DNA from 2 places in the Gordonia ajococcus genome. Region 2 is predicted to be linked to the other one. Evidence: riboswitches for the same ligand, from Rfam matches in the RefSeq annotation. Region 2 holds a riboswitch; the other holds the start of a gene.
The links. A riboswitch is a leader RNA that binds a small molecule or an ion and turns the genes downstream of it on or off. The one in region 2 is predicted to bind cobalamin.
Positions count from the first base shown of each region.

Region 1: linked by a shared signal. The riboswitch ahead of GAA2_RS08365 (CbtB domain-containing protein) and the one ahead of GAA2_RS05045 (FecCD family ABC transporter permease) in region 2 are both predicted to bind cobalamin.

Region 1 covers NZ_CP052884.1:1,818,248-1,822,933, reverse strand. The annotation lists gene GAA2_RS08375 (histidine phosphatase family protein) at 78-563, opposite strand; gene GAA2_RS08370 (CbtA family protein) at 582-1,415, opposite strand; gene GAA2_RS08365 (CbtB domain-containing protein) at 1,450-1,683, opposite strand; cobalamin riboswitch at 1,722-1,898, opposite strand; gene GAA2_RS08360 (ATP-dependent helicase) at 1,909-4,686, shown strand, end outside.
Region 2 covers NZ_CP052884.1:1,096,695-1,101,380, reverse strand. The annotation lists gene GAA2_RS05055 (excalibur calcium-binding domain-containing protein) at 45-317, opposite strand; gene GAA2_RS05050 (L-lactate dehydrogenase) at 455-1,408, opposite strand; cobalamin riboswitch at 1,530-1,712, shown strand; gene GAA2_RS05045 (FecCD family ABC transporter permease) at 1,784-2,836, shown strand; gene GAA2_RS05040 (ABC transporter ATP-binding protein) at 2,836-3,660, shown strand; partial or broken gene GAA2_RS05035 (ABC transporter substrate-binding protein) at 3,657-4,686, shown strand, end outside.

The DNA of each region.
Region 1 (4,686 bases), 720 kb from region 2:
CACGTTTCAGTTTTGCCGACTCAACTGTGTCAGGAGTCACTCAGGATGTCTAGGTACGTCTGCGCGAATTCGTTTCTTCAGGGTCTCGACCAGAGGTAGGAGGCCGCCGGACGGACCTCGATCCCGAAGTATCGGCCCGGGTCGTCGCACAGGAGCGCCTGGGCGACGGGCATCGCGACCACGATCGAGGCCATCGCGGTGTCGTGGTGGTCGCGCCAGGCGTGCACCCTGCGCACGAATACCGCCACGCTCTCGCCGCCGTGGGGTCGGGCCGCCGGGTCGGTGAAGAAGGCCGCGAGGTCGCGCGGGTCGATCTCCTCGGGCGTCGATCCCGCCCAGGAACCGACGTCGAGTGTCCGGAGCGCGTCGTCGACTTCCGGCCGCCCGCCCAGGAGCCGGGCAGTCTCGCGGGTCGCGGCCTCGGGTCCGCAAAGCGTCACCGGTCCGGCGACCGATGCGGCGAGCGCTTCGATGTCGCGCCGCCCGCGCTCGTCCAGCGGCGCATCACCGCCGAAGCGCACCGATCTGTTGGGACCGGCGCGCCCGGCGGTGATGATCTGCATGAGAACGTCCGGGCCCGTTCAGTTCTCGGCGGCGTCGACCGTCCGGCGCGCGGTCGGGTTCTTCGACCGCGCCATCGCGCCGAGGATCAGCGCGAAGGTCACCGTCAGCACCGTCCACAGGATGACCTGGTTGGTGATCGTGTACACGCGGAAGTCGGCGACCACATCCGCCGGGAATCCCGGGAACACGATCCGACCGGATTCGTCGCGCACCGGATCGGGCACCTCGCTGAACGACGGCAGGAACGCGATCGTGATACCGACCGCTGTCAGATACGCCGCGCCGCCCACGACCGCCGACACCAACCCGCCGATCCGCGGACGCAGCCACAGCGCGAGTACGACGGCTGCGATCGCCAGCACCAGCGACACGACGGTGATGGTCAGGAAGGCGCCGGTCCGATCCCCGATCGTGTCGTCGTCCCCTACGGCCGGCGGATTGGCCGGGTAGGCGAAGAACGGCACGCCGAAGACGGCCACGAAACCGATCGCACCGATCACTCCGGCGACCGCGCGGGCATCGGTGGCGGGATACCGGTTGCCGAGGTAGCTCCACAGCACGGTGAAGGCGACCGCGAAGAACGCCCCCATGCACAGCGCGAACACCAGGTTGCCGACGCCGGCGCCCAGGTTCTCCTGCATGGCGCGGGTGAAGACCTCACCGCCGTCGCCGTGGTGGTGGCCACCCGCCTCGGCGGCATGGGCCAGTGTCTCCTCGGCCTCTGAGCGGGCGCCCTCGTAGTCGACGGCCTTCGACACCACGGGTTCGATGTAGAACCGTGCGAAGACGAACGACAGGATGCCGGCGATCAGGCCCGACAGCAGGCCTGCGCCGATGAATCTCTTCTCCATGTGAACTTGTCCCTACCGATCGGGTCAGAACGACTCAGTGGCAGGGAAAGCCGAGGAAGTGGCGGGCGTCGTGCACGAACTCGTGCACGTGCGTGTCCTCGCCGAAGACGGAGACGACACCCTGGTCGTAGCCGAGGAAGTAGTAGGCGAGCCCGGCCAGCAGCACGGTGAGGCTCAGCCAGAGCGCCGCGCCGGCGACCGACAGATTCGGTACCGCGAGAGCGCGCGGTGCGGGTGTGACTGCTTCGGACGTACGGGGAGCTGTCATCGGGATGTCCTTTCGCCGATCTCGCGTCGGTGAGTGTGGTGGATCAGTTACTCGCCGGCACGGCATCCTGACTCATGTCTTCCCCAGGCACCGTCGAAATCCTCGACCGCGTCCGGTTCGTCGTTCACAGTGGCGCGACCGTTCCGGATTCTCACCGGATTCCCCGTACAGGCGTGAGATGACTGTATACCCCGACCTGTCACACATGTGAGACATAGTGGAGAGATGCCCCGCCCTTCGGTACTCGACCGCTTCACCGCCCCCACCCGGCGATGGTTCACCGGGGCGTTCACCAAGCCGACCGCGGCGCAGAAGGGCGCCTGGACCTCGATCGCCGACGGCGCGAACACGCTGGTCATCGCACCGACCGGCTCCGGCAAGACCCTGGCGGCGTTCCTCTGGGCCCTCGACCGGCTCGCCGCCGACACCGCTGCACGCCGTCCGGGCACGAAGGTCGTCTACATCTCGCCGCTGAAGGCGCTCGCCGTCGACGTGGAGCGCAACCTGCGCGCGCCGCTCACCGGCATCACCCGCGCCGCGCAGGAACTGAACCTGCCCGAACCGAACATCACGGTCGGCGTCCGCTCCGGCGACACCTCGGCGGCCGACCGCCGCGCCCTGGTGAAGACCCCGCCCGACATCCTGATCACCACCCCGGAGTCGCTCTACCTCATGCTGACCTCGGCGGCGCGGGAGAGTCTCACGAACGTCGAGGCGATCATCGTCGACGAGGTGCACGCGGTCGCCGCGACCAAACGCGGCACGCACCTGGCGCTGACCCTCGAGCGCCTCGACGAACTGCTCGAGAAACCCGCTCAGCGGATCGGCCTGTCGGCGACCGTGCGGCCACCCCAGGTCGTCGCCGGGTTCCTGTCCGGGTCGGCCCCGTGCCAGGTGGTCAAACCGAAGGCCGACAAGACCTTCGACCTCCGCGTCGACGTCCCGGTCGAGGACATGGCCAACATCCCGCCGGCCCCCGGTCCCGACGGCGCCGACCCGGCCGAACTCGACGATGCCTTCTCTCCCACCGCCGGTTCGCTGTGGCCGTACGTCGAGGCGTCGATCGTCGACCAGATCGAGGCCAACCGGGCGACGATCGTGTTCGCGAACTCGCGACGCCTCGCCGAGAAGCTGACCGCGCGGCTCAACGAGATCCACGCCGGGCGACAAGGCACAACCACCGAACCCAGGGCCAATCCGACGGTCGCGGGCGGGGCCCCGGCGTTCGTGATGGGCAGCGGGGCGAGCTCCGGCGCCGAAGCCGTTCTCGCGCGTGCCCACCACGGTTCGGTGAGCAAGGAGCACCGCGCCCAGATCGAAGACGACCTCAAGGCCGGTCGTCTCGCGTGCGTGGTGGCGACCAGTTCGCTGGAACTCGGCATCGACATGGGTGCGGTGGATCTGGTGATCCAGGTCGAGGCACCGCCGTCGGTCGCGAGCGGTCTGCAACGTATCGGCCGCGCGGGCCACCAGGTGGGCGAGATCAGCCAGGGCATCCTCTACCCCAAACACCGCACCGACCTGCTGCACTGCACGGTCACCGTCGAGCGCATGCTCGACGGTGCGATCGAGGAGATCAAGGTTCCCCAGAATCCCCTGGACATCCTTGCCCAGCAGACCATCGCGGCCGCCGCCGTCGACGATCTCGAGGTCGACCACTGGTACGAGGTGGTCCGCCGGGCCGCTCCCTACAAAGATCTCGGACGCGGGGTCTTCGACGCGACGCTCGATCTCATCGCCGGACGGTTCCCTTCCGACGAGTTCGCCGAACTGCGCCCCCGGGTCAACTGGGATCGCGACGCGGGCGTGATCACGGGTCGCCGTGGTGCCCAACGACTCGCGGTGACCTCCGGTGGGTCGATCCCGGATCGCGGGCTGTTCGGCGTCTTCATGGTCTCGGCGCCGGGAGCGCAGCGAGCGGGCCGCATCGATACCGGTGAGAAGTCCACGCGCGTCGGTGAACTCGACGAGGAGATGGTCTACGAGTCGCGGGTCGGCGATGTGTTCGCGCTGGGCGCGACGAGCTGGCGGATCGAGGACATCACCCACGACCGTGTCCTGGTGTCGCCGGCGTTCGGCCAACCCGGCCGGCTGCCGTTCTGGATCGGCGACGCGATCGGGCGTCCCGCCGAACTCGGCGCGGCGATCGGGGCGTTCACCGGGTCCATCGCCGACCCCGGGAAGCTCGACACCCACGCCGAGCGCCTCGGGCTGACCGAGAACGCCCGCACCAACCTCGCCACCCTCATCGCCGAACAACGCGAGGCGACCGGACATGTCCCCACCGACCGGACACTCGTCGTCGAACGGTTCCGCGACGAACTCGGCGACTGGCGCGTCATCCTGCACTCCCCGTACGGTCTGCGGGTCCACGCACCGTGGGCGAGCGCCATCTCCCAGCGACTCCTCGCGACGCTCGGCATAGAAGGCGCCACCACCGCGTCCGACGACGGGATCATCCTCCGCCTCCCCGACACCGACGACGCGCCCCCGGGCGCCGATGTCTTCCTCCTCGACCCCGACGAGGTCGAACAGCTCGTCACCGACGGCCTCGCCGACTCGTCGATGTTCGCCTCGAGATTCCGCGAATGTGCCGCGCGTGCACTGCTTCTGCCCCGCCGCGATCCGGGACGCCGCGCACCGCTCTGGCAGCAGCGCCAGCGCAGCGCCCAATTGCTCTCGGTGGCATCCAAGTTCCCCGACTTCCCGATAGTCCTCGAGGCGGTGCGGGAGTGTCTGCAGGACGTATACGACCTCCCCGCCCTGCTCGATCTGCTCAGCCGCATCCGTTCGCGCCGGATCCGCGTCGTGGAGACCGAGACGCCGAGTCCGTCGCCGTTCGCGGCGTCGCTGCTGTTCGGCTACGTCGGCGCCTTCATGTACGCCGACGACGCACCACTCGCCGAACGCCGTGCCGCCGCACTGTCACTCGACACCAGCCTGCTGGCGCAACTGCTGGGCCGCGTCGACCTGCGCGAGTTGCTCGATCCCGGTGTCATCGCC
Region 2 (4,686 bases):
CGAACACGACGCGGGGTGAACACGTCACCGGAGTGGAATCGCGGTCACTGCTTCTCGCAGGCGATGCCGTCCTTGTCGCGATCGCTCTCGTCGTTGGCGTCGTAGAGGGCCTGGTCGACGGTGAAGTTCGTGACCGGGGTGCTGGAGGTCGAATCGACGGCACCGGGCTCGCCGACGCCGTGCGGGTAGTCGGCGTTGAGTGCCGTGCAGTTGGCGTAGTCGGTCGCGGCCGACGCGGGTGCCGCGACCATCAGCGGCGCGACTGCCATCGACGCCGCAGCGACGAACCCCAGAACCATCTTTCGCGAAGCACTCATCGTCGAACTCTCCCTAGACCGATGTGACCAGGCAAAGCTAACCCGGCAGCGTCGTCGGTATCCGCGTTGTGTCGCGGGATTGGTCCGGCCGATGGACAGTGCGCCATGCAAGGTCGTCACGGGACCGAAGGAGCGCGCTACAACCCGAATCGCGCCTGCATCCCGCGCAGGGTCTCGGCCGATGCGAGCAGACCCGCCTCCTCGTCCGGCGACAGCGGCACCTCGAGTCGCGTCTGCGCACCACCGCGGTCGACGACCGTCGGCAGGGACAGACATACGTCCTCGAGCCCGGGGAACCCGGAGGCGACCGTCGAGACGGGCAGCACCCGGTGTTCGTCGCCGAGCACAGCTTCGACGATCCGGGTGGCGGCGAGGCCGATGGCGTAGTTGGTCGCACCCTTGCCTTCGATGATCGCGTAGGCGGCGTGCACGACCTCAGACCGAATGCGTTCGCGGGCAACGGAGTCCATGGCCGGTCGGCCGGGCAAGGCCTTCCAGGATGTCAGCGGCACCCCGCCGATCGTCGCCGAAGACCACAGCGGGATCTCGCTGTCGCCGTGTTCGCCGACGATATAGGAATGCACACTCTGGACCGCCACACCGCAGTGCTGCGCGATGAGGAACCGCAAGCGCGACGAGTCGAGAACGGTTCCGGAACCGAACAGCCGATTCGACGGCAGGCCGGTGACCCGCTGGGCGGCGTAGGTGACGACGTCGACCGGGTTGGTCACCATGAGGTAGATCGCATTCGGCGCGACCTCGAGCACACCGGGCAGAATCGATCGTGTCAAACCTATTGTCGCCTCGGCCAATTCGAGACGCGACTGACCCGGCTTCTGCTTGGCGCCGGCCGTGAACACGACGACGTCGGCGCCGGCGCACACCGACACGTCGTCGGAGCCGATGATGTCGGCACGGGGCACGAACTCGAGACCGTGCGACAGGTCGAGCACTTCCGCGGTGACCTTCGTCGCCTTGATGTCCAGCAGGGCGACGGTCCGCGCGACCCCCCGGATCAGTGCTGAGTAGGCGATCGCGGTGCCCACCGCGCCCGCGCCGATGATGGCCAGTTTCGTGGGCCGTCCGTCCATCGGATCACCGTCCGCCTCGGTTCGATTCGCGTGTGGTCGTTGCTCTGCCGGCCCCAGCCTACGACCTCCGGGCAACACTCGCCCGGCTACGCGACGGTGGGGCCTCGGTGTCCGTATTGCTAACCTCACCGGAGAGATCGGTCGCACCTGCACAAGCGGGTGCCAGGGAACCTGGTGCGAATCCAGGACTGGCGCGCAGCGGTATGGGGGACGGACCCGACATCAAGCCACTGGGGCAACCCGGGAAGGCGTCGGGTTCGGACGAACCCGAGTCCGAATACCTGCCGTTCTCGTCGAGTCCACCCGGTATCTCGCGCACAGATGCCCAGACCGAAGGCAGTACCACCCGTGCCCCGTCCTCCTGACGGCACGACGATGATCGCCACCGACACGTCGGTAGGGCGACTTCCGTCGATGCCTCTTGCCCTGATCCTTCTCGTTCTCACCCTGGTGAGCATTACTGTCGCCACCGCTTTCGGCGCCGAGACCATACCCATCGGTGATGTCTGGCGTACCGTCGCCGGGCGTCTCCGGGGTGACGAGCTCGACGCCGCGCACTCCGTCATCGTCTGGGATCTACGTTTGCCGCGTTCGGTTCTCGCGGCGATCGTCGGCGCCGGTCTGGCCCTCGCCGGTGCAGTCATGCAGGCCCTTGTCCGCAATCCGCTCGCCGAGCCGTACCTTCTGGGCGTGTCCGCCGGAGCCGCGGTCGGCGCCACGGCCGTCATCACGCTCGGTTCGTTTGCCGCCCTCGGCGTCTGGGCGTTGTCCGGCGGCGCCCTGGTCGGCGCACTCGTGGCGTCGGTCACCGTGTACGCGGTGGCCCGGGCGCAGGGCGGACTGACCGCCTTGCGCCTGATCCTCTCCGGGGTGGTGCTGTCGTCGGCGTTCATGGCGCTGTCCTCGTTGCTGGTGTTCACGTCCGCGGACCCGCATGCCGCCGACAACGTGATGTTCTGGATGCTGGGCAGCGTCGCCGGCGCGACCTGGGCGAAAGTCCAGATCGCCGGCGTCGTCGTCGCCCTCACGGTGTTCGCGATGCTGGCGATCCACTCCTGGCTCGACGCCTACGCGGCCGGCACGGCCACCGCGACGTCCCTCGGGGTTCCCGTGCGTGCCATGCGGAACGCGTTGTTCGCGGTCCAGGGCATTCTCGTCGGAGTCCTGGTCGCGGTCGCGGGCGGAATCGGATTCGTGGGATTGATCGTCCCCCACGCCGCTCGCCTGCTGGTCGGCGCGACGCACCGGGCGATGATCCCCGTCGCGGTCTGCGGCGGTGCCCTGTTCCTCGTGTGGGTCGATGTCATCTCACGAGTGGCGGCCTCACCACGCGAGATGCCGCTGGGCATCGTGACCGGACTGATCGGCGCACCCATCTTCCTGTTCTTGATGGGACGACGCCAGTACGTGTTCGGCGGCGGGTCCTGATGAGCTCCGGCACACGTTCGATGACCCTGTGCGCGAGCGCCGTCAGCTGTCGTCGTGGGGGCCGCACGATCCTGCGCGAGGTGGACCTCGACGTCCCGGCCGGAACCCGCCTCGCCATCGTCGGCCCGAACGGGGCGGGGAAGAGCACGTTGCTCCGGACCCTGTGCGGTCTCGAGAGACCGGCGACCGGGCGTATCCGGTTGGCCGGCGACGATCTCGATCGTCTTCCCGCGCGGCGTCGTGCGCTGTCGATCGCGGTCGTCGGTCAGGATGAACATCCGTCGTCCGAACTCACGGTCGCCGAAGCGGTCGGCCTCGGACGCACGCCGTACCGGTCTGCCTGGTCCACAGGCAATTCCGACGACCACGAGATCATCCGGTCCGCTTTGGAGCAGGTGGGACTGGGCGGTTGGGAACGCCGGTCGTGTATGCATCTGTCGGGCGGCGAACGGCATCGAGTCGTGCTCGCCCGCGCGATCGCCCAGCAGACGCCGATCGTCGTTCTCGACGAGCCGACGAACCATCTCGACGCGGCCTGGCGGCTGCGGTTGATGCAGATCCTCGACGACCTCGACGCCACGGTCATCGCCGCCATGCACGACCTGGACCTCGTCCTCCGCCATTTCGACTCCGTCGCTGTCGTTTTCGACGGCGGCATCACCGCGCACGGCCCGCCGGTCGAGGTGTTGACACCCGATCTGCTTACCTCGGTCTTCGATGTGTCCGGCACCGTCGTGTCGCACCCCGAGACCGGTCTCCCGCATCTCCTGTTGAACTCTCCCATCACTGCGCAGCAGGCCCACACCAGCAAGGAAAACCGATGAACCGCACCATCACCCGAGTCGCACCCACACTCGCCGCCGTAACCGTTCTCCTAGGGGTGGCCGCAGGCTGCGGCACCGAGTCCGACGCCACCGCATCCGACACCGTGACCGTCACCAACTGCGGCGCCGAGGTCACTTTCGACCAGCCTCTCGATCGGCTGTTCGCCAACGACGGCGGGATGATCGCGATCGCGCTGGCGGCCGGCGCACGCGACAAGATGGTCGCCGTCAGCGCGCTCGCGCGCGACAAGGACGTTCTCCGACTCGAATACGGCCCGCAGGTCGACACGCTCGACGAGGTAGCCACCGAACCGCCCACGCTCGAGAACATCGTCGGGGGCCAAACCTGAGGTCCTGTACGCCGGATACAACTACGGCATGAGTGAGTCCCGCGGGATCACCCCGGAGATCCTGGCCTCGCACGGCATCGACGTGTACCAGCTCTCGGAGGCATGCCGTCAGGCCGACGGTCAGGCACCGCGGGGCACGATGGATCCATGGGTCGCGCTCGACACCGACCTGCGCAACATCGGCACCATCACCGGCAATCCCGAGCAAGGGGCGAAGGCGGCCGACGAGATCGCCGACCGCCTCGAAAGCCTCCGCAGCGCACCGCAACCGACGGAGAAGCCGACGGTCTTCGTCTTCGACAGCGTCTCCGACACCATCTTCTCGTCGGGCGCTTTCGGCGGACCGCAGGGCATCATCGACGCCGCGGGCGCGCGGAACGCCACCGAGGACGTCCAGGACACCTGGACCGCGGTCAGCTGGGAGCGGATCACCACGGCCGACCCCGATCTGATCGTCTTCGTCGACTATCCCGGCCAGTCCGTCGAGCCGAAGATCGAGGCGCTGCGCACGAATCCGGCCGGCCGCAACCTGAAGGCCGTGCGCGAGAACCGCTTTGTGAACCTTCCCTATGCGATGTGGGTGTCGAGTCCGCTCAACATCGACGCGGCCGAGACCTTGCGGTCGGTCCTCGAGGCACATGATCTCGTCCCCGCGTCGGGGATCACCCCCACCCTC